4 regions of the Blastococcus sp. SYSU D00669 genome follow, and region 4 is predicted to be linked to each of the others. Evidence: riboswitches for the same ligand, from Rfam matches in the RefSeq annotation. Region 4 holds a riboswitch; each other region holds the start of a gene.
The links. Region 4 has a riboswitch for cyclic di-AMP ahead of ACI8AF_RS14020 (LysM peptidoglycan-binding domain-containing protein). Riboswitches for the same ligand answer to the same signal wherever they lie in the genome.

Region 1 (5,608 bases), on a different contig from region 4:
TCGTCGGCGCCGGCCTGTCCGGCATCGGCGCCGCGTGCCACCTGCGCGAGGAGCTCCCCGGCAAGAGCTTCGCGATCCTCGAGTCGCGCGCGGCGATCGGGGGGACCTGGGACCTGTTCCGGTATCCCGGCATCCGCTCCGACTCGGACATGTACACCCTCGGCTACTCCTTCCGGCCCTGGACCGAGGAGCGGGCGATCGCCGACGGGCCGGTGATCCGGCGCTACATCGAGGAGACCGCGCAGGCGTACGGGGTCTGCGAGGCGATCCGCTTCCACCACCGCGTCGTCTCGGCCGACTGGTCGTCGGCCGACGCCCGGTGGACGGTCACCGCGGAGCGCACCGACACCGGCGAGACGGTCCGGCTGACCTGCTCGTGGCTGTCGGTGTGCTCCGGCTACTACCGCTACGACGAGGGGTTCCGGCCGCGCTTCGAGGGCGAGGAGGACTTCGCCGGGCAGATCGTGCACCCGCAGCACTGGCCGGAGGACCTCGACGTCGCCGGCAAGCGCGTCGTCGTCATCGGCAGCGGCGCGACTGCGGTGACCCTGGTGCCGAGCCTGGCGGAGGAGGCCGGCCACGTGACCATGCTGCAGCGCACGCCGAGCTACGTCGTGTCGCTGCCGGGCAAGGACCCGCTGGCCCGGGCGCTGCGCAAGCGGCTCTCGCCGGAGCGGGCCTATCCGATCGTGCGCTGGAAGAACGTGCTGGTCTCCACGCTGCTCTACCAGTTGAGCCGGCGCCGGCCGGAGGGGATGAAGGCGTTCGTGCGCAAGGGGCTGGTCAAGCAGCTGCCGGCCGGCTTCGACGTCGACACGCACTTCAGCCCGCCGTACGACCCGTGGGACCAGCGGCTGTGCCTGGTGCCCGACGGCGACCTGTTCCGGGCGCTGCGGTCGGGGAAGGCGGAGATCGTGACGGACCGGATCCGCCGGTTCACCGCGGACGGCGTCGAGCTCGAGTCGGGGACGACGATCCCGGCCGACCTGATCGTGACGGCCACCGGGCTGAACCTGCTGCCGATCGGCGGCATGCAGCTGTGCCGCGACGGCGAGCCGGTCGACCTGTCCTCGACCGTCTCCTACAAGGGGATGATGATCTCCGGCGTCCCGAACTTCGACATGGTCATCGGCTACACCAACGCCTCCTGGACGCTCAAGGCCGACCTGGTCAACCGCTACGTCTGCCGGCTGCTGCGGCACATGGACGCGAAGGGCTACCGGGTGGCGACGCCGGTGCCGCCGCCGGAGGGCGCGAGCGCGCCGTTCCTCGACCTGACGTCCGGGTACGTGCAGCGCAGCCTCGCGCAGCTGCCGAAGCAGGGGTCGCGGGCGCCCTGGCGGCTGCACCAGAACTACCTCAAGGACGTGCGGCTGATGCGCCGCGGCCCGCTCGAGGACGAGGGCATCCGCTTCTCGTGAGGCGGCCCTTCTTCTCGTGAGGCGGCCCTTCGTCTTCACCGGCGCGACGGCGGTCGTCACCGGTGCGGCCAGCGGGATCGGGGAGGCGCTGGCGCACGCGCTGGCCGCCCGGGGCAGCGACCTGGTGCTGCTCGACCGCGACGCCGGACGGCTGGACGGCGTGGCCGGGGACGTGCGGGTGCTGAACCCCGGCCGCGCGGTCACCACCCACGTCGTCGACCTGGCCGACGACGCGGCGACCCGGGCGGTGGGGGAGCGGCTCGCCGCCGAGCACCCCGGGACGACGCTGCTGGTCAACAACGCCGGGGTGGCCCTGGGCGGGCGCTTCGACGAGGTGACCCTCGAGGAGTTCGACTGGGTGCTCGACGTCAACTTCCGCGCCGTCGTCCGGCTGACGCACGCGCTGCTGCCGGTGCTCGAGGCCAACCCCGGCGCGCACCTGGTCAACGTGTCGAGCATCTTCGGCATCCTCGCCCCGCCCGGGCAGGCGGCGTACGCGGCGAGCAAGTTCGCCGTCCGCGGCTTCTCCGAGGCGCTGCGGGCGGAGCTGGCCGGCGACGGCGTGGGGGTCACCGTCGTCCACCCCGGCGGCATCCGCACCCGGATCGCGGAGTCGGCGCGCGTGGGCTCCGGCGTCGACGCGGCCGAGGCCGCGCGCGGGCGGGAGCGGTTCGCCAAGCTGCTGCGCATCCCGCCCGAGAAGGCCGCCGCGCAGATCGTCGACGCCGTCGAGCGGCGCCGCCCGCGGCTGCTCATCGGGGCCAGCGCGAAGCTCCCCGACGTCCTGGTGCGGCTGTTCCCCGGCTCCTACGGCCGCCCGCTCGCCCGCCTCGCCCGCCGCTGAGGCCCGTCCCTGCGGCAACCGTGTGCGCAGAGCGGCGTCCCGGGCGCCGTCGCTCTCAGTCGGCGCACACGGTCGGACGGCGGTGTCCACAGATCCCGGTTCAGCGCTCCGCGGCGTCGTCCCGGCGGCGAAGGTCGACGCGTGCTGCGTGACGTCGACGCCCTCGTCGGGCCGGACGGCTGGACGACGTGGGAGCGCCTGACCGGGCGGATCACCCCGGCCACGGTGCGGGCCCGGGTCCGATCCGGCCGACTGGTGTGGCTGGGCCCCGGGATCTACGCGACCCCGGTGGCGGCGGGGGACTGGAAGGTGCGCGTCCACGCCGCGGCCCGGGCGCAGGGCGGCGCCGCCAGTCACGCGACCGCGCACCGCGGGCGTGGACTGGCACCTGCGCCGGGTCGAGGGCATCCCGGTCACCTCGGTGGAGCGGTCGCTGGTCGACGCCTGGGGCGTTCCGGCGGGGACCGGGCGCGCCGCCGTCCGGAGTGCCGTCATCGATGCCGTCCGCCGTCGGTCGTGCCGGATCGGGGCGCTCGAGGCGGAGCTCGCGCTGCGTCCCCGGTTGCCCGCTGACTGGTAGCGGCAGGGCCCGGAACTGCCAGTTGGCGCACACGGTCGGCGGGGAAGGATGGCGTCGTGCCGCCCGTCGTGACCGCCGCCTTCGTCCGCGCCCACACCCGCCCGGCGCAGCCGTCGCTGGTGCCCGAGGTGACGCTGCAGGTGGCCGACGACGTCGTCGCGCTGTGGGACGCCATGGAGGCGGAGCACGGGGGTGGGTCGGGAGAGGGCATGGCGCAGCCGCCGTTCTGGTCGGCCGCCTGGCCGGGCGGGCAGGTGCTGGCCCGGTTCGTCCTCGACCGCCCGGACGTCGTCGCGGGGCGGCGGGTGCTCGACCTGGGCTCGGGCAGCGGACTGGTGGCGATCGCCGCGGCGCTGGCCGGCGCCGGCGACGTGCTGGCCAGCGAGGTCGACCCCTACGGCCTCACGGCGATCGAGGTGAACGCCGCGGTCAACGGGGTGCCCGGCATCCGCGCCACCGGCGACCTGCTGGGCGGGCCGCCGCCGGAGGTGGACGTCGTCCTGGCCGGCGACGTCTGCTACGACCGCGAGATGACCGAGCGGGTGCTGCCGTTCCTCGATCGCGCGAGCGCGGCCGGCGCGGAGGTCTACATCGGCGACCCGGGCCGGATGTACCTGCCGGCCGACCGGCTCACCGAGGTCGCCGCCCACGACGTGCCGGAGACCGAGGGGCCCGGCATCCGCCGGACGACGGTGTGGCGGTATTCCTGAGCCGTTCCGCGACGCTTCTCACCCGGCAATCTCCCGCCCCCGATTGTCACGAACCGATCACGGCCGTTACCGTGGCTCCCGCCCGCACCGGTCGTCACATCCCCACCGGGGAGTCCGAGCGGGCGCCGCCGAGTCGCCCTCCGGGGCGAGCCGGGGACCCACCGCAGTACTGGGGTGAATCCGCACCCGCGGCCCGTCGAGGGCCGGGGTCGGTAGGGCTGCTTCCCGCCCGAACCCGTCAGCTAACTCGGTAGGCGGCCGTCGGAAGAACGGAGAGCCGCCCCGATGGCGCGCCCTTGCCCCTGCACCCCCGCACGTTCCCGCAGCACCCGGCCAGGCCGGATGCGGGTGTGCCCGCGCATCTGAGCGCACGCGGCCGTCCCTGACGTCGCCGCCGCCGCGGGCCACCGCCCGAGCACCCCGCTCGACCGGCTCCTCGCCGCCTCCCGGTGCCCCGCGCCAGCCCTCGCTGCCCGCACGCCCTCCGCGCAGCACGGCCTCCCGCCCTGCTGCGTCGTACCCCCACCGGAGCACCGCAACCCATGAACCTCCGCACCACCATCGCCCGCACGTCCGCCTCCCGCCGCCGGCTGCCCGCCCCGTCGCGCCGTCCCGGCCTCTACCTCGGAGTGGCCGCCGCCGGCGCGGTCATGGTCAACGTGCTGGTCGGCGCCGACCCCGCCGCCCAGGCCGACGCCGGGTCCACCCAGTCGGTCGCCGTCGCCCAGGCCCTCGGCCTGTCCGCGCAGTCCGGGCCGGCCCGGGTGACCGAGGACGACCTCGCGCCGCTGGAGGACCTGGCCGCCAGCCGGTCCACCCGCGAGGACGCCGAGACCGCCGCCGCGCAGGCCCAGGCCGCCGCCGAGCAGGCCGAGCTCGAGCGGCAGGCCGCCGAGGCCGCGGCCGCGCAGGCCGCCGCCCAGGCCGCCGCGGAGGCGGCCGCCGCGCAGGCCGCTGCCGAGGCCGCGGCCGCCGAGCAGGCGGCCGCCGCGGAAGCCGCCGCGGAAGCCGCCGCGCCGGCCCCGGGCGGCTCGTACCAGGACTACGCGCTGGCGCAGCTCGGCGGCGACGCCTCCGAGTTCTCCTGCCTCGAGAAGCTCTGGGGCCGGGAGAGCGGCTGGAACCCGAACGCGCAGAACCCGACCAGCACCGCCTACGGGATCCCGCAGTTCCTCGACTCGACCTGGGCGAGCACCGGGATCGCGAAGACCTCCGACCCGTACCGCCAGATCGACGCCGGCCTGATCTACATCAACGAGCGCTACGGCTCGCCCTGCGGCGCCTGGGCGCACAGCCAGTCCACCGGCTGGTACTAGCAGGACCCCTCTGCCCCCACCGCTCGCACGCTCGCGGCGGGCCCCTGCAGAGGGGCCGTTCCAGCGTGTGTGGCGGTGGGGGAGGATCGCGGCATGCGGGGATGGCTGACCGGTCTCGCGATCGCCGCCGCCGTCATGGTGGTCACCTGGGCCGTGCTGATCCTGCTCGCCCGGCGCCTGCCCGAGGGGACGGCGAAGGAGCTGGCCCGGTTCCTGCCCGACTGCGTCACCACCGTGCGCCGGCTGCGGGCGCACCCCGCCGTCCCGCGCCGGGCCAGGCTCGCCGTCGGGTTCGCCGGGCTGTGGGTGCTCTCGCCGATCGACCTCATCCCGGAGTTCCTGCCGGTCATCGGGCCCCTGGACGACGTCGTCGTCGTGGCGCTCGCGCTGCGCTACGCCGCCCGGCAGGTGCCTCGGGAGGTCGTGCTCGAGGCGTGGCCCGGCAACCCCCGGCTGATCGAGCGGCTGCTCGGCGCCGCCAAGGAAGGGATCGCGTGACCTCGTCGGGAGACACCGCCCCGTGGTGGACCAGCGCCGTCGTCTACCAGATCTACCCCCGCTCCTTCGCCGACTCCGACGGCGACGGCATCGGCGACCTCGGCGGCGTCCTGCAGCGGCTGGACCACCTCGCCGACCTCGGCGTCGACGTCCTGTGGCTCTCGCCGGTCTACCCCTCGCCGCAGGCCGACAACGGCTACGACATCTCCGACTACCAGGACGTCGACCCGCTCTTCGGG
Region 2 (5,608 bases), on a different contig from region 4:
GCGGGTCGGTCGCCGACGTCACGCCGGGCAGCTCGCCCAGGGTGGCGACGAGCTCGCCGATCGCGGCGGCGCCCTCGGGCGTGGTCAGCGTCGCGCCGTCCGGTGCCGCGACGACGACCCGGGCCGTGGCCCCGCCGCCGAGACCGCCGAACTCCTCGTCGATGCGCTCCAGCGCCGTCGTGGACTCCTGCCCCGGGATGGAGAACTGGCTCGTCGTCTCCCCGGCCAGGGTCGCGGCGCCGACGCCGCCGGCCACCAGGACGGCCAGCCAGACGAGGACCACCCCCACCCGGTGGCGGTGCGAGAACGCCCCGAGTCGGGACAACAGAACAGCCATGCGGATCAGGCCTCCACCTGGTCGGGGTCGGGGGGAGCGGCGCCGGGTCGGCGGTGGCCGAGCGCGTCGAAGCAGGTGGCGACGATGTGCGGCCGCCACTCGGTGGTCCGGTTCTCGCGGTGCGCGGCGAGGGTGAGCACGGCCAGCGCGGTGAGCGCGCCGACGACGCGCACCACCCGCTCCGACACCGGCTCCTCGGGGTCGATGCCGAAGACCTGCAGGGCCATGGCACCCACGGCGTCGAGCTCGGGGACGGCGGTGTCCACCTCGCGGTTGGTCAGCGGCGCCAGGAGCAGGGCGACCAGACCGGGGTGGGCGAGGGCGACGTCGACGACGACCTCGACCGCCCGGCGGTCCCGCGCGGGACCGTCCGGCAGGTCGCCCACCTGGTCCAGCACCCGCCGGCCGAGGGCGGCGGCCTGGGCGAGCACGGCCTCCTGCAGCGCGTCCTTGCTGGGGAAGTGGTGCAGCAGCCCTGCCTTGGACAGCCCGACGGCGTCGGCGACCGCCTGGACGGAGGTCTTCGCGAAGCCGGTACGGGCGAACAGCGCGGCCGCGCGGTCGACGATGCCCTCGTCGATCCGCTGACGGAACGGTCGTGCCACGGGGACACCGTACGGACCGGGCCGACCATTTCGGTAGGCGAACCGACCGAAATGGTCGGTAACGTCGCTCACACCGATCGGCGCGACCTGACGGTTTCCGACGCCGCCGATTGTCACGGCTGCATAACGTGGCTACCGTGGCTCCCGCCCGTCCCGGCCGTCACATCCCCAGCAGGGGAGACCGGGCGAGCGCCGCCGAGTCGCCCTCCGGGGCGAGCCGGGGACCCACCGCAGTACTGGGGTGAATCCGCACCCGCGGCCCGTCGAGGGCCGGGGTCGGTAGGGCTGCTTCCCGCCCGAACCCGTCAGCTAACTCGGTAGGCGGCCATCGGAAGAACGGAGAGCCGCCCCGATGGCGTGCCCCAGCACCACCGCACGGATCTGCTCCGCCCGGTCCCGCCGGACCCGGGTGCGCCCGCGCAGCTGACCACCCCGCGACCGCACCCGCGCGGCCGTCGCCCGACGCCGCGTCCCGGGCCCACCCGCCGCAGTCCCGCCCCGTCCGGGCGGCCTGCGCCCAGCACACCTCTCGGAGCAGTTCCCCCATGGATCCCCGCACCACCTCGTCCGGCCGCGCCGCCGGGCGTCGCACCGCCCGCTCCCGCCGCCGCGTGCCCGTCCCGGCGCGCCGACCGGGCATCTACCTCGGCGTGGCCGCCGCCGGCGCCGTCCTCGTCAACGTGCTCCTCGGCGCCGACCCGGCAGCCCAGGCCGAGGCCGGGTCCAGCGAGTCCGTCGCCGTCGCCCAGGCCCTCGGGCTGACCGCGCAGTCCGGACCGCTCGAGGCGCGTGAGGTGGACCTCGCGCCGCTGGAGGACCTGGCCGCCAGCCGGTCCACCCGCGAGGCCGCGCAGACCGCCGCCGCGCAGGCCCAGGCCGCCGCCGACCAGGCCGTGCTCGACCGGCAGGCCGCCGAGGCCGCCGCCGCCGCGCAGGCCGCGGCCGCCGCCCAGGCCGCCGCCGAGGCGGCCGCCGCCGCCGCTGCCGAGGCCGCCGCCGTCGAGGAGGAGGGCGGTGCGGTCTCCTCCAGCACCGCCGCGCCGTCCGGCGTCGCCGTCATCAGGAACACCGCCGGGGCGCACAAGGCCGTCGTCCAGCGCGCCGCCGACGCCGTGGTGACCAACGTGCCGGGCGCGGGCTCGATCACCCTGGGCGGCACCCGGGCCAGCGCGGCCGACCCGGGCGGTCACCCCTCCGGGCTCGCACTGGACTACATGGTGCTGACCGACGCCGCGCTCGGCGACGCGATCGTCGACTACCACATCGCGCACTGGGACGAGCTCGGCGTCGACTACATCATCTGGCAGCAGCGGATCCTGCAGTCGCCGGGCGGCTCGTGGTCGACGATGGAGGACCGCGGCGGTGCCACGGCCAACCACATGGACCACGTGCACGTGAACTACCGGGGCTGACCGCGACCCCGCCCGGAGGCGGGTCAGTCGTGCGCGGTCAGCTCGTGGGACGCGTGCGCCGGTGACTCGAGCTGGAAGGTGGAGTGCTCGACGCTGACGGCGAAGTCGCCGGCGAGCGAGGCCTGCAGCCGGTCGAGGATCTGCGGTGCGTGGCCGTCGTGGAAGCAGGAGTCCTCCACCACGACGTGCGCGGACAGCACCGGCAGGCCGCTGGTGATCTGCGAGGCGTGCAGGTCGTGCACCTCGACGACGTGCGGCACCTCGAGCAGCCGCCGGCGCACCTCGTCGAGGTCGAGGCCCGGCGGCGTCGACTCCAGCAGGACCGAGACGGTCTCCCGGAGCAGCGACAGGGTGCGCGGCACGATGAGGACGGCGATGAGCAGCGACGCCACGGCGTCGGCCTGCTGCCACCCGGTGAGCGCGATGACGCCCGCCGAGACCAGCACCGCGACCGAGCCGAACGCGTCGGCGAGCACCTCGAGGAACGCCGCGCGCAGGTTCACGTCGGAGCTGCGACCGCCGCGGGTCAGCACGACCAGGGCGACGACGTTGGCGGCCAGGCCCACCGCGCCGAAGACCAGCACGCCCGCGGCGGCCATCTCCGGGGGATCGGCGAGGCGGCGGACGCCCTCGACGAACACGTAGACCCCGACGGCGAGCAGGACGGCGGCCTGCAGGGTGGCGCCCAGCACCTCCGCCCGGCGGTAGCCCCAGGTCCGCCGGGCCGTCGCCGGCCGGAGTGCCAGGGTGGCCGCGACCAGGGCGATCGCCAGCCCGGCGACGTCGGTGAGCACGTGCCCGGCGTCGGCGAGCAGCGCGAGGCTGCCGGTGAGCAGCGCGCCGACGAGCTCCACCACGAGCACGGTCGCGGTGAGGGCGAGCACGACCGCCAGCCGCCGCCGGTGGTCGGCCGTCCCGCCGTGCCGGTGGCCGTGCGCGTGCCCGGCGCTCACCGGCCGGCCTCCCCGCGGCAGCAGTCGCAGCCGGGGCCGTCGTCGTCCGCGGGTCCGGCCAGGGCGGCGGCGGGGGAGCAGCAGGCGTCGCCGCGCCAGGCCGCGCGCCCCTCCCTGACCGCGACGGCGGCGATGACGAGGGCGGCGACCGGGTCGGCCCACGCCCACCCGAACAGGCTGTTGAGCGCCAGGCCGGCGAGCAGCACCGCCGAGAGGTAGGCGCACAGCAGGGTCTGCGTGGAGTCGGCGACCGCCGAGGCCGAACCGAGCTCGCGGCCCGCCCGCCGCTGGGCGGTGGAGAGCACGGGCATGACCGCCAGGCTGACCGCCGCGAGCACCAGCCCGACCGCGGAGTGCTCGGCCTCCCCGGGCCCGAGCAGCGCCCGGACGGCGTCGACGGTGACGAAGGTCGCGAGGGCGAAGAACGAGACGGCGATGACGCGGAGCGCGACCCGCTCGCGCGCCTCGGGGTCGCGGCCGGCGAACTGCCAGGCGACGGCCAGCGCCGAGGACACCTCGACCACCGAGTCGAGCCCGAAGCCGATCAGCGCCGACGACGACGCCTGCGTGCCGGCGCCGAGCGCGACGACGGCCTCGACCGCGTTGTAGGTGATGGTCGCCGCGACCAACCAGCGGATCCGCCGCGCCAGCAGCGCACGCCGCGCCGCGGAGCTCGCCAGCGACCCGGGCGTCGCGGTCATCAGCAGCAGTCCCCCACCGCCGCGGACGGGCAGGCGCTGGGATCGACGGCGAGGACGACCCCGAGCAGGTCGTCGAGGGCGTGCGCCAGGCGCGGCTCGGCGAGCTCGTAGCGCGCGCGCCGCCCCTCGGGCACGGCGACGACGAGCCCGCAGCCGCGCAGGCAGGCCAGGTGGTTCGAGAGGTTCTGCCGGGTGACCCCGAGCTCCTCGGCCAGGTCGGAGGGGTAGCCGGGTCGTTCGCGCAGCGCCAGCAGCAGCCGGGTCCGCGTCGGGTCGGACAGTGCGTGGCCGAACCGGGCGAGGACGTCGGCGTGCGCGACGGGCATCATGGCGCGGACTGTACAGCGGACGCTGAACCGACGGGAGCCTGCCCGGCACGTCCGTCCTCCCGGGCCGTCGCCGCCGGCCCCAGCGCGCCGGGCTAGGGTCGTGAACCGTGCCGACACCGCCGCCGGGAGATCCAGCCGAAGCCCCCGCGGCCCCGCCGATCCCGTCCTTCGAGTCGCTGCGCGCGCCCCGGCGGCGCACCACCGCGATGGACGTGCTGGCCCCCGCCCGGGAGCCCGCGGCCGCCCCGGAACCCGTGGCGGCCCCGGAGCCCGTGGCCGCCCCCGCGCCCGCGCCGACCCCCGCCCCGTCGGCGCCGCGGCCGCCCGAGTGGGGCGACCTGGTGCACCTGGGCGTCCGGCTGCTGCGGTGGTCGGCCGGGATGCCGGTGCGCTGCGTGCGCCGGCTCCTCGGCGGGTAGCACCCCGTCGCCGCTCCCGGCAGGAGGTGCGCCGATGCGCTTCGTGTTCAGTCCCCCCGCGGAGGCGGCGACGGCCCTGCTGGCGCTGCCGTGGGAGCTGCCGCTGGCGCGGTGGCCGGCCGACCTGCTGGTCGAGATCCCGCAGAGCGGGCGTGCCCGGCACGTCGTGCGCTTCGTCGCGGAGTCCGGCCAGGTCTTCGCGCTCAAGGAGCTGCCCGAGGAGCCCGCCCGGCGCGAGTACCGGGTCCTGCGACACCTCGCCGAGCTCGCCGTCCCGGCGGTGACCGCGATCGGCGTCGTCGTCGACCGGCCGGCCCCCGCGGGAGCGGCGCTGGTCACCCGGTTCCTCGACTACTCGTCGTCCTTCCTGACGCTGTTCGCCAACCCCCGGTGCGGCCAGCTGACCGCGCGGGTGATGAACGCCCAGGTCGAGCTGCTCGTCCGGCTGCACCTGGCCGGCGTGCTCTGGGGTGACTGCTCGCTGTCCAACACGCTGTTCCGCTCCGACGCCGGCCGGCTGACGGCGTACCTGGTCGACGCCGAGGAGGGGGAGGTGCACGACGTCCTCACCCAGCGGCAGCGCGACACCGACCTGGAGGTGGCCTACGGCCGGGTCGTCGACGAGCTCGGCGAGCTCCGCCGCCGGGGGTCGCTGGCCGCCGACGTCGACCCCGCGCTGGCCGCGGCCGACCTGGTGGGCCGCTACGAGCAGCTCTGGGCGACCCTCACCAGCGAGGAGGTGATCGCCCGCGACGAGCAGCGCTTCCGGGTCACCGAGCGGATCCGCCGGCTGCACGCCCTCGACTACGACGTCGACGAGCTGGAGCTGCTCGACGAGCCGGGCGGGGGCAG
Region 3 (5,608 bases), on a different contig from region 4:
GCCGCGGCCCGCTCCGGCGCCGGTCGGGTGCGGCGGCGGGAGAGGAATCGTTCGCGCAGCGCCGCCTTGGCCGCGACCGGGTCGTGCGGGGAAGTCACCGCCGAAGCCTAGTTAGGCTCCCCTGCATGCCGACCTCGAGCTCCCGCCCGACCCGCAAGGCGGTCATCCCCGTGGCGGGGCTGGGTACCCGCTTCCTGCCGGCCACCAAGGCGGTGCCCAAGGAGCTGCTCCCGGTCGTCGACCGCCCGGCGCTGCAGTACATCGTCGAGGAGGCGGCGCGGGCCGGGCTCGGCGAGGTGCTCATGGTCACCGGCCGCAACAAGGCCGCGATCGAGGACTTCTTCGACCGGGTCCCCGAGCTCGAGACCGCGCTGGAGAAGAAGGGCGACGAGCAGCGGCTCGGCGCCGTCCACGCGTCGACCGACGTCGCGCAGGTGCACTTCGTCCGCCAGGGCGAGGCGCGCGGCCTGGGCCACGCGGTGCTGCAGGGCGCGGCCTTCGTCGGGCACGAGCCGTTCGCGGTCCTGCTCGGCGACGACCTCATCGACGCCCGCGACCACCTGCTCGAGCAGATGCTCGCCGTCCAGGCCGAGCACGGCGGCTCGGTCATCGCCCTGCTCGACGTGGGCCGCGAGAACATCGACAAGTACGGCGCGGTGGCGGTCGAGCCCGGCGGGCACGCCTCCGCCGGCGACGAGGTGGTGCGGATCACCGGGCTGGTCGAGAAGCCGCCGGTCGACGAGGCGCCGAGCAGCCTGGCCATCATCGGCCGCTACGTGCTCGCCCCGGAGATCTTCGACGTGCTGCGGGAGACGGCGCCCGGCCGCGGCGGCGAGATCCAGCTCACCGACGCCCTGGCCACGCTGGTCGCGCGCGGCGAGCCGGTGCACGGCGTGGTCTTCAGCGGGCGGCGGTACGACACCGGCGACCGGCTCGACTACCTCAAGGCCGTCATCCGGCTGGCCTCCGAGCGCGACGACCTGGGCCCGCCGCTGCGCGCCTGGCTCGCCGAGTTCGTGGCCGAGCTGCCGGCCGATGGCGCGTCGCCGGCCTGAGCGCGGGCGACAGGAGGCACCATCGGGTCCGTGGGCATGACGGAGAACGGCACGAGCGGGGGGCCCGGAGCGCAGCGGGAGACGTCGCAGATGGACCTGCGGCACGGGACCGCGGTGCGCGAGCCCCTCGCGCGGCACGGCCGGGCCGCCCGCGACACCACCCAGATCGAGCTGGACCGCCTGCCGTCGCCGCCGCCCGCGCCGGCCACCCCGCAGGTGCGCACGGTCGAGCGGCACCTCGAGGAGATCCTCTCCGCGGCCCCGCAGGTCGACCCGATCGAGCTCGCGGTGCTGGACGCGCAGGGGCTGCTCTGCGCCGAGGACGTCGTCAGCAAGCGCGCGCTGCCCGCCTTCGACCAGGCCGCCCTCGACGGCTACGCCGTCCGCGCCCAGGACGTCGCGCACGCGACCCTCGAGGCGCCGGTCCAGCTGGCCGTGGTCGGGGTGAGCACCGCCGGAAGCCCCACGCCGTCGTCCATCGGCCCCGGCCTGGCGCAGATGGTCGACGCGGGCGCGATGCTGCCCGCCGGGGCCGACGTCGTCGTCCCGGCGGTCTGGACCGACCAGGGGGAGGTGCGCGTCGCCGTCCACGCCGCGCCCCCGGCCGGCAGCTACGTCCGGCAGGTGGGGGACGACGTCGCGCTCGGCGACTCCGCCGTGCAGGTCGGCACCCCGATCGGCCCGGCGCAGATCAGCCTGCTCGCCGCGGTCGGCCGCGACCGCGTGCACGTGCGCCCGCGGCCGCGGATCACCGTGCTCTCGGCCGGCGCCGAGCTCGTCGACGTCGGCGCCGACCCCGGCCCGGGGCAGGCCGTCGACGTCAACTCCTACGCTCTGGCCGCGGCCGCCCGCGACGCCGGCGCGGAGGCCTACCGCGGCGGCATCCTGCCCACCGACCGCGAGCGGCTGACCGAGCGGCTGGAGAGCGCGCTGCTGCGCAGCGACCTGGTGCTGGTCTCGGGCACCTTCTCGAGCGACGGTTTCGACACCGTGCCCCAGGTGCTCGCCGAGCTCGGGCCGACCGCCTTCACCCCGGTCGCGATGCACCCCGGGCCGGTGCAGGGCTTCGGCCGGCTGGGCCGCGACTCGGTGCCGGTGATCTGCGTGCCGGGCGACCCGGTGTCGGCGCTGGTGTCGTTCGAGGTGTTCGTCCGCCCGGCGATCCGCCTCATGCTCGGCAAGCGCCAGCTCTTCCGCCGCACGGTGCAGGCCATCTCGGCCCAGCAGCTGGTCTCGCCGCTGGGCTACCGCCAGTACCTGCACGGCACGGTCATGCGGCACCCCGACGGCGGCTACGTCGTCGAGCCGGTCGGCGACGGCAGCGAGGCGCAGCTGGCCCGCATGGCCCGCGCCAACTGCCTGGTCGTCGTCGATGAGGACGTGACCGAGGTGGCCCCCGGCGGGCTGGTCACCGTCATGCCGCTGCTGCTCGGCGGCTGACCGCCGGTCGTGACCGATCCGCTGCTCCACCCGGGCTGGCCGGCGACGCTGTCCCACGGGCCCGTCGAGCTGCACCCGCTGCGCCGGCGCGACGCCGCGGAGTGGAGCCGGCTGCGGCTGGCCAACGAGGAGTGGCTCGCGCCGTGGGAGCCGTCGTCAGCCCAGCCGTGGCGGCTGCGGCACACGCCGGCGGCCTACCGGGTGATGCGCCGCGCCGTCGCCCGCCGCGCCCGGGCGGGGACGTCGCTGCCCTGGGCGATCCGGGTGGACGGTCGGCTGGCCGGGCAGGTGACGATCGACAACGTGGTCCGCGGCGCGATGCGCTCCGGGCACCTCGGGTACTGGATCGACCGCGCGGAGGCCGGCCGGGGGATGGCCTCCCTGGCCGTCGCGCTGGTGTGCGACCACGCGTTCGGCCCGGTCGGCCTGCACCGGCTGCAGGCCGACATCCGCCCCGAGAACGGCCCCAGCCAGCGGCTGGTCGAGCGGCTCGGCTTCACCCGCGAGGGGCTGCTGCGCCGCTACCTGGACATCGACGGCGACTGGCGCGACCACCTGACCTTCGCGCTGCTCGCCGAGGACGTCCCCGGCGGCGTCCTGACCCGCTGGCGGCAGCGCATACCACGCTGACCCGCCCCGCGCGCGGTCCTCATGTCGACACGCCGACCCGGTCGTCACACCCGTTCCACGACACGCATCGCGACACTCCAGCGCGCCTCCCCGCGTCGGGTGAACTTCCTGCATAACCTGCCGAGGCCGGTGACTCGTGTGACAGGTGGTGTTCAGATGGGATCGGGCGCGCTGCTGGCCGCTCTGGTCGTGCTGTGGTTCGTCGTGCTGGTGCCCATGGTGGTGACACGCGGCGACTCGCAGTCGGCCCGGGGTGGGCTGGCCTCGACCGGCCGCACGCTGCAGCGGCGGCGCACGGTGGACCCCGTGGTCACCGCCGACACCGAGCGGGTCGCCATCGACCGCGAGGCGCTGCACGCCACCGGCGAGCTCAAGGTGGACGTGCACAAGCTGCGCCGGCGGACCCTCGCGGCCCTGGTCGCGCTGGCGCTGCTCGGCCTGGCCGGTGCGCTGCTGGTGAGCGCCTGGGTGTGGCCGGCGCAGCTGCTGCTCGACCTCGCCGTCGTCGGCTACGTGCTGGTGCTGCGCCGGACCGCCCGCCGCGAGCGGCTCGCCGCCCGCCGGGCGGCGCGGCAGGCTGCCCGGGAGGCGTTCCTCTCCTCCACCGCTCCGCGGGCGAGCGAGCGCCGGCCGGCGGCGGTGCCGGCCGTGGCCGAGCAGCCCACGGGCGTGCAGGAGGCGCTGCCGTCGCTGCCGCACCCCAGTCTGCCCCTGGCCCCGGTGCACCCGCTGCGGCCCGGCCGGGTCGTGGCCGCCCGCACCGCGGCCCCGGCCGGCTGGCAGAACAGCGCCGTCGTGGGCCTGGACGACGACGACATCGGCTTCGCCGACATCGACGAGTACCGCCCGGCCCGGGTCGTCAACGGCTGAGAACGGGCCCTCCTGCCCCCCACCGCTCGCGAGCTCGCGGCGGGCCCCTGCAGGAGGGCCGCCGGCGGAAGGTAGTCTTTCCGTCCGAGGGGCTGTGGCGCAGTCCGGTAGCGCACCTCGTTCGCATCGAGGGGGTCAGGGGTTCAAATCCCCTCAGCTCCACCCTTCCGCCGACGCCGTCGGGGCACCCGCCCCGGCGGCGTCGTCGTCTTCCGGGTGGTTCCCGGTGTGGCTCGTGGGGCGTGAGCTCTCGGTTCGTGATCGCGCCGTGATCTGGGGTACCGTTCCCGGCGGTCCGGCTGCACCACGTCCCAGCAACCCGTTGGGCACTGGCCGGCCCCGCCGAACCGACCCTCGGGTCGGACCGGGGACCCATGGTTCCTCTGGGGTGAATCCTGCGCGCACGGGGGTGCGCAGGTAGGGCGTCTTCCCGCCCGAACCCGTCAGCTAACCCGGTAGGCGGCGAGGAAGAAGGAGCCCGCCGGTCTTGGCGACCCTGCACCGCCCGCACAGCCCTGCCCAGAACACGAACAAGCGCCGTTCCCGGACCTCCGAGTCCGGGATCGTGGCCGTCGCCGTGAGCCTCGCCGTCCTGCTGTCGGGCGGCCACGCCCAGGCCGCACCGGCGGACGACGCCCGCGTCGCCGCCGCCGAGGTGGCCCGCCTGACGGCGCTCGTGGCGACCGCCGAGACGGAGCTGCAGCGGCTCACCGTCGAGGCCGAGGCCGCCTCCGACGCCAGCATCCAGGCCCAGGCGGCGCTCACCGAGGCGCAGACCGCGGCCGAGACGGCCGCCGCCGAGCTCGCCGCGGCCACCGCCGCGGTCACCGAGACCCGCGAGGACGTCGCCGACCTCGGCCGGCGCAGCTACATGGGCGAGCACCCCATGGGCTCGGCCATGGTCTTCCTCGGCGAGGGGGGTCCCGAGGAGGTGCTGCAGCGCGCCCTCACCCTCGACCTGCTCAGCGACGAGCGGGCCGAGACGCTCGCCGAGCACGAGGTCGTGGAGGCCCAGCAGCAGCAGGCCGACCAGGTCGCCCGGGAGGCGGTCGCCCAGCGCGACGCCCTCGCCCGGGACGCCGCCACCGCCGAGCAGGCCGCGGCCGCCCGGCTGACCGCCGCGCAGCAGTCCTACGACGCCGCGGTGGCCGAGAAGGCCGCGCACGAGGCCGCCCTCCGCGAGGCGGAGATCGCGCTGCTGGCCGCCACCGGCTCCAGCGACCCGGACGCCGACCTCGCCGAGCGGGAGGCGGCCGAGCAGGCCGCGGCCCAGGCCGCCGCGCAGACGGTCGCCGCCGCGGCGGCCGGCGGCGGCGCCGTCCCCCCGACGGTCGGCCGGGTGACCTCCTGCTACGGGCCGCGCTGGGGGACGATGCACCAGGGTGTCGACATCGCCGCGCCGATCGGCACGCCGGTCTACGCGCCCGAGGGCGGGACGGTGCTGCACGCCGGCGCCGCCAACGGCTTCGGGCAGGCCGTCTACGTGCAGCACGGCGACGGGTCGATCACCCTCTACGGGCACGTCAACCGGTTCTTCGTCAGCGCCGGCCAGGTGGTGTCGGCCGGGCAGCAGATCGCCGAGGTCGGCAACAAGGGCCAGTCCACCGGCCCGC
Region 4 (5,608 bases):
GGGTGGTCGCATGAGCCCGAGACGGCCCGACGCCGACGTCCCGCCCGGTCTGCTGCTGGTCGACAAGCCCGGCGGCATGACCTCGCACGACGTCGTCGCCCGGGCCCGCCGGGCGCTGTCGGTGCGCAAGGTCGGGCACGCCGGCACGCTGGACCCGATGGCCACCGGGCTGCTGGTCCTCGGGGTCGGCGCCGCCACCCGGCTGCTCGGGTACGTCGGCGGCCACGACAAGACCTACGACGCGACGATCCGCCTCGGCCAGGCCACCGTCACCGACGACCGCGAGGGCGAGGTGCTCACCAGCACGCCGGCGGGGCACCTCACCGACGACGACGTGCGGACGGCGCTGGCGGCCCAGACCGGCCCGCTGCAGCAGGTGCCGTCGTCGGTGAGCGCGGTCAAGGTCGCCGGCCGGCGCTCCTACGACCGCGTGCGCGCCGGCGAGGAGGTCGAGCTGGCCCCCCGGGCGGTGACCGTGCACGCCCTCGTCGTCCACCGGGTGACCCGGCCCGGGCCCGACCTGGTCGACGTCGACGTGACCGTCACCTGCTCGGCCGGCACCTACGTCCGGGCGATCGCCCGCGACGCCGGGGCGGCGCTCGGCGTGGGCGGCCACCTCACGGCGCTGCGCCGCACCGCGTCGGGGCCGTACACCGTCGCCGAGGCCGCTCCGGTGGAGGACGCCGCCGCGGCGCTGGTCGCCGGCGGGGGCGCGGGGTTCCTCCCGCTGACCCGGGCCGCGACGACCGTCTTCCCCGCCCGGCCGGTCGGCGCCGAGGAAGCGAAGGCGCTGGTGTTCGGGCAGCGCATCCCCGCCACCGGGGCGCCCGGGCTGCACGCCGCCGTCGACCCCGACGGCCGGCTGGTCGCCCTCGTCGAGGACGCCGGCCGCTCGGCCCGTGTCGCCGTCGGCTTCCCGCCCGGCTAGCGCGTCCCGACCCGGCCGCCCGCCGGCGTCCGGGCCAGCACGACGACCGCGACGACGGTGAGCAGCCACCCCGCCACCAGGGCCGGCGCCCACCCGGGCCGCACCCGGTCGCCGAGCAGCGCGAGCCCGACCAGGCCCGGGAGCACCACCTCCGTCACGGTCAGGACGGCGACCACCGTCGCGACGGCGCCGGCGCGCATGGCGCGGGCCAGCAGCACCGTGCCGGTAGCGCCGAACACCACGACGGCGTAGGCGAGCGGTTCGGCGAGCAGCTCCAGCACCGAGGACCAGCCCGCCGAGCGCACGTGCACGGCCCGGACCGCCAGCGACACCCCGCCGAAGGCCGCCCCCGCCGCTCCCGCCAGGGCCAGCGGACGGCCGGAGCGCAGCAGCGGGACGGCGGCGAGCACGAGGACCCCGGCCGCGGCCAGCAGCACCGGCGTGGCCGGCGCGGGCAGCCGCGGCGCGCGCCCGGGGGCGGCGGCCGCCGCGACCAGCGCGATCCCCAGCACCACGCCCGCCAGCGCGAGCAGCCGGGCGCGGGACCACCCGCGCAGCCCCCGGGAGGCCGCCGCCGCGGTGACCGGCACGGTGCCAGCCAGCACCGCCTGGACCGCGAACACGGGCAGGAAGCGCAGGGCGACCACGGACAGCAGCCAGCCGGCCCCGTCGAGGACCAGGCCGACGAGGTAGCGCGGCTGGCGCCACAGCGGCCGACCGGCGGCCGCCCGCCGGCTGCCGTCGGACTCCAGCAGCGAGGCCGCGCTGTTCGAGAGCATCGCCGCGAGGGCGGCGAGCAGCGCGAGCGCGGTCATGGGTCTCCCGTGGGATGTGGCAGCCTCGGACACGTGGTCGCCGCCATCTCACCGGATCAGCAGCTCGACGAGCGCCTCACGGCCCTCACCGGGCTGCTGCGCCCGCTGCCGGGCGTGCTGGTGGCGTTCTCCGGCGGCGTGGACTCCGGCGTGCTGCTGGCCGCCGCCGTCCGGGTGCTCGGTGCCGGCCGGGTGGTCGCGGCGACCGCGGTCTCGCCGAGCCTGCCGGCGGCCGAGCGGGCGGGTGCCGAGGCCTTTGCCGCCGGGCTCGGCGTCCGGCACGAGCTGCCGCGCACCGACGAGCTGTCGCGCCCGGGTTACGTGGCCAACGCCGGCGACCGCTGCGCCTTCTGCAAGACCGAGCTCGTCGACGTCCTGGTGCCCGTGGCCGCCCGGCTGGGCATCGCCGACGTCGTCACCGGCACCAACGCCGACGACGTCGTCGCCGGTTTCCGGCCCGGCATCGCCGCGGCCGCCGCGCGCGGGGCGTGGGCGCCGCTGGCCCGCGCCGGCCTGACCAAGGACGACGTCCGCGCCGCCGCCCGGCGCTGGGGGCTGCCGCTGGCCGACAAGCCGGCCGCGGCGTGCCTGGCCAGCCGGATCGCGTACGGCGTCCCGGTGAGCGCCGAGGGCCTGGCCCGCGTGGAGGCGGCCGAGGCGTCGTTGCGGGCCGCGCTGACCGGTGCCGGGCTGCCGGTGCGCGACCTGCGGGTACGCGACCTCGGTGCCGACGTCGCACGGGTGGAGGTCGACGCCGCGCTGGTGCTGGCCGTGCGGGCGCGACCGGACCTGCTGGCCGCCGTCGGCGGGTTCGCGCGGGTGGAGCTGGACCCGCGCGGTTTCCGCTCCGGCTCGATGAACGAGCTGCTGCCGGACCCCGTCCGCTACCGCTGACACGCGACAGCGGCCCCTCCCCGGTCGCCGGGGAGGGGCCGCTGTCGCGTGCCGGTGGGGCTCAGCCCACGTAGTTGACGTGCACGTGGTCGAAGTGGTTGGCCGTGGCGCTGCCGCGGTCCTCCATCGCCTTCCACGCGGCGCCCGGCGAGGTGATGATCCGCTGCTGCCAGATGATGTACTCCACGCCCAGCTCGGCCCAGTGGTCGATGTGGTACTGGGCGATCGCGTCGCCGAGGGCGGCGTCGGACATCACCATGTAGTCCAGCGCCAGGCCGGACGGGTGGCCGTGCGGGTCCACCGCGCTGGCGCGGGTGCCGCCGATGGTGATGCCGGCGGCCCCGGCGACGTTCGTGACCACGTTGTCGGCCGCGGCCTGCGCCTGGGGCTTGGTGGCGCCGGCGGTGTTCGTGATCTGCGCGGTGACGGAGGCCGGCGCGGGCGCCGGGGCCGGGGCCGGAGCCGGCGCGGGGGCCGGGGCCGGCGCGGCCGGGGCCTCGACCGGGGCCGAGTCGCCGACCGAGCCCGAGGGGGCCGGGGCGGTGTCGACCGTCGCCGACACCAGCAGCACCTGACCCGGGAAGATCAGGTTCGGGTTGCTGCCGATGACGTCGACGTTGCGCTGGTAGAGGTCGCGCCACGCCTGCCCGTGGGCGGAGGCGATCTTCGCGACGGTGTCGCCGCGGACGACGGTGTAGTCGCCGGCCGGGGCGGCGTGCTGCCCGTGGCCGTCGGCCTCGGTGGACTCGGCGGCCGGGGCGGGGGCCGGGGCCGGCTGGGCCTCGGGGGCGGCGGGGGCCTGGGCGGCGGCCGGGGTGGTGCCCTCGGTCAGGTGCTTGCCGCAGGTCGGCCAGGCGCCGATGCCCTGCCCGACGAGGACCTTCTCGGCGACGTCGATCTGCTGGGCCGGGGTGGCCAGGTCGGCGCGGGGCGCGTAGCCCGTGCCGCCGTAGGCCTCCCAGGTCGACTGGCTGAACTGCAGGCCGCCGTAGTAGCCGTTGCCGGTGTTGATGCTCCAGTCGCCGCTCGACTCGCACTGGGCCACGCCGGTCCAGTCGTGCGTGGTGGCGGCGTTGGCCGGGGTGGTGAGTATGCCGAGCCCGACGGCCGTGGCTCCGGCGGCGACGGGGGCCTTGACGAGGGCCTTCTTGGTGCGGACGTAGCGGGGCGCGCGATGCTTTGCCATGGGGATGTGTGATCTCCGATCACCGCCGGCGAGGTGAGCTGTCGGGTTCGGGCGATCGGTGCCCGGCCGCGCAACGCGGCTTCACCCCCAGGCGCGCCCCCCGCGCGCCGCGAACGTGGGTCCCCCACCCCTGTCCTGAAGCTGTTCCGGATGACGCGAGCCGGTGGACAGGGTTTGGCGGACCGGCGCGTCACGCTCTCCGTTTGCTGAGCGCAGCCAAAACGCTACGAGCGGTTATGTGAACTGTCGCCGTGACGGCGGTCACACCTCGGCGTGTCGCCTGCGAACGGACTGGTCAGCCGCAACCTGTGAAAGCCGGCTCACACGTCCGGCCGACGGGCGATGCGGGCAGCGGCCACGCCCGCCCCGAAGCCGTTGTCGATGTTCACGACGAGCACCCCCGGAGCGCACGCGGTGAGCATCGTGAGCAGGGCGGCGAGCCCCTCGAACGCCGCGCCGTACCCCACCGACGTGGGCACCGCGACGACCAGCCGGTCGGTCAGCCCGGCCACCACGCTCGGCAGGGCGCCGTCCATGCCGGCGACGACGACCACCACGTCGGCCGCCGCGATGTCCGGGGCGACCTCGAGCACGCGGTGCACCCCGGCCACCCCGACGTCGTCGACCCGGTGGCAGCGCACACCGGCCGCCGCCAGCGTCGCCGCCACCTCGGCCGCGACCGGAGCGTCGGAGGTGCCGGCGGTGAGCACCAGCACGTCACCGGACGGCTCCGGCAGGGTGCCGACGAAGGCGCAGCGGGCCTCCGCGTCGACGACGGCGTCGGGCCAGCGGGCCGCCACGGCGGCGGCGGTGGCGTCGTCCACCCGGGTCGCCCAGGCCAGCGGGGCGCCGGCCTCGAGCAGACCGGCCAGGCAGGCGACGGTCTGCTCCGGCGTCTTGCCCGCGGCGTAGACCACCTCCGGCGTCCCGGTCCGCTCGGCCCGGTCGACGTCGAGCCGGGCGAACCCCAGGTGTGCGGTGCGCTGCGAGTCCACGCCTAGAGCATGCGGGATTGATCACCAGCCGCGACGGGAAGGGCACCGGCCATGAGCATCGTCAAGATCAACGCGATCACCGTGCCCAAGGACAAGCAGGAGCGCTTCGAGGAGCGCTTCCGCGGCCGGGCCGGGGCCGTCGAGGAGACCGACGGCTTCGAGTGGTTCGAGCTGCTGCGCCCGCAGGAGGGCACCGACCAGTACCTGGTCTACACGCGGTGGAGCAGCGAGGAGGCCTACCGGGCCTGGGAGAGCGGCCAGGACTTCGCGCGCGCCCACTCCGGCGGCGGCAGCGAGCTCGCCCCCGCGGCCAGCGACTCCCACCACCTGTGGAGCTACGAGGTCATCGAGAGCACGGGTCCGAAGTCGGGCACGGCCTGACGAGCGGGATACTGTGACGAGGCGGGCCGGTGCGCCCGCCTCGCCCCCGCACGTGCAGGTAGGAGCCATGACCGACACGCTCGCCGACAGCCGCACCACCGACCGGGTGTTCTCCGAGGGCGTGCCGGTCGTCGTGGAGGACGTGCCGCGCCGCCCCGCCGCCGAGCGCACGCAGGTGCTGGCCGACCCTGGGTTCGGCAAGCACTTCACCGACTCGATGTTCGTCGCGCGCTACCGCACCGGGCAGGGCTGGTACGACGCCCGGCTCACCGCGTACGCGCCGCTGCAGATGGACCCGAGCACCGCGGCGCTGCACTACGCGCAGTCGATCTTCGAGGGGCTCAAGGCCTACGCCCAGCCCGACGGCAGCGTGGCCACCTTCCGGCCGGAGTCCAACGCCGCCCGCTTC

Region 1: it holds a riboswitch for cyclic di-AMP, as region 4 does, so the genes downstream of both, ACI8AF_RS13060 (aggregation-promoting factor C-terminal-like domain-containing protein) here and ACI8AF_RS14020 (LysM peptidoglycan-binding domain-containing protein) in region 4, are expected to answer to the same signal.
Region 2: it holds a riboswitch for cyclic di-AMP, as region 4 does, so the genes downstream of both, ACI8AF_RS23210 (hypothetical protein) here and ACI8AF_RS14020 (LysM peptidoglycan-binding domain-containing protein) in region 4, are expected to answer to the same signal.
Region 3: it holds a riboswitch for cyclic di-AMP, as region 4 does, so the genes downstream of both, ACI8AF_RS20150 (M23 family metallopeptidase) here and ACI8AF_RS14020 (LysM peptidoglycan-binding domain-containing protein) in region 4, are expected to answer to the same signal.

The regions. Positions count from the first base shown of each region.
Region 1 is NZ_JBJGZV010000016.1:25,674-31,281, reverse strand. Features, by position in the region: gene ACI8AF_RS13080 (flavin-containing monooxygenase) at 1-1,421, shown strand, start outside; gene ACI8AF_RS13075 (SDR family NAD(P)-dependent oxidoreductase) at 1,438-2,265, shown strand; gene ACI8AF_RS13070 (hypothetical protein) at 2,642-2,845, shown strand; gene ACI8AF_RS13065 (class I SAM-dependent methyltransferase) at 2,902-3,555, shown strand; cyclic di-AMP (ydaO/yuaA leader) riboswitch at 3,672-3,827, shown strand; gene ACI8AF_RS13060 (aggregation-promoting factor C-terminal-like domain-containing protein) at 4,098-4,871, shown strand; gene ACI8AF_RS13055 (YkvA family protein) at 4,965-5,369, shown strand; gene ACI8AF_RS13050 (glycoside hydrolase family 13 protein) at 5,366-5,608, shown strand, end outside.
Region 2 is NZ_JBJGZV010000044.1:5,548-11,155, reverse strand. Features, by position in the region: gene ACI8AF_RS23220 (MMPL family transporter) at 1-337, opposite strand, end outside; gene ACI8AF_RS23215 (TetR/AcrR family transcriptional regulator) at 343-942, opposite strand; cyclic di-AMP (ydaO/yuaA leader) riboswitch at 1,126-1,281, shown strand; gene ACI8AF_RS23210 (hypothetical protein) at 1,488-2,354, shown strand; gene ACI8AF_RS23205 (cation diffusion facilitator family transporter) at 2,378-3,307, opposite strand; gene ACI8AF_RS23200 (cation transporter) at 3,304-4,008, opposite strand; gene ACI8AF_RS23195 (ArsR/SmtB family transcription factor) at 4,008-4,337, opposite strand; gene ACI8AF_RS23190 (hypothetical protein) at 4,445-4,756, shown strand; gene ACI8AF_RS23185 (DUF4032 domain-containing protein) at 4,791-5,608, shown strand, end outside.
Region 3 is NZ_JBJGZV010000032.1:42,970-48,577, reverse strand. Features, by position in the region: gene ACI8AF_RS20180 (5-formyltetrahydrofolate cyclo-ligase) at 1-98, opposite strand, end outside; gene ACI8AF_RS20175 (UTP--glucose-1-phosphate uridylyltransferase) at 126-1,055, shown strand; gene glp (molybdotransferase-like divisome protein Glp) at 1,092-2,495, shown strand; gene ACI8AF_RS20165 (GNAT family N-acetyltransferase) at 2,505-3,125, shown strand; gene ACI8AF_RS20160 (hypothetical protein) at 3,282-3,995, shown strand; tRNA gene ACI8AF_RS20155 (tRNA-Ala) at 4,084-4,157, shown strand; cyclic di-AMP (ydaO/yuaA leader) riboswitch at 4,326-4,471, shown strand; gene ACI8AF_RS20150 (M23 family metallopeptidase) at 4,483-5,608, shown strand, end outside.
Region 4 is NZ_JBJGZV010000017.1:91,299-96,906, forward strand. Features, by position in the region: gene ACI8AF_RS14000 (MATE family efflux transporter) at 1-14, shown strand, start outside; gene truB (tRNA pseudouridine(55) synthase TruB) at 11-928, shown strand; gene ACI8AF_RS14010 (hypothetical protein) at 925-1,743, opposite strand; gene ACI8AF_RS14015 (ATP-dependent sacrificial sulfur transferase LarE) at 1,777-2,637, shown strand; gene ACI8AF_RS14020 (LysM peptidoglycan-binding domain-containing protein) at 2,699-3,823, opposite strand; cyclic di-AMP (ydaO/yuaA leader) riboswitch at 3,832-3,976, opposite strand; gene larB (nickel pincer cofactor biosynthesis protein LarB) at 4,144-4,818, opposite strand; gene ACI8AF_RS14030 (antibiotic biosynthesis monooxygenase family protein) at 4,870-5,199, shown strand; gene ACI8AF_RS14035 (branched-chain amino acid aminotransferase) at 5,267-5,608, shown strand, end outside.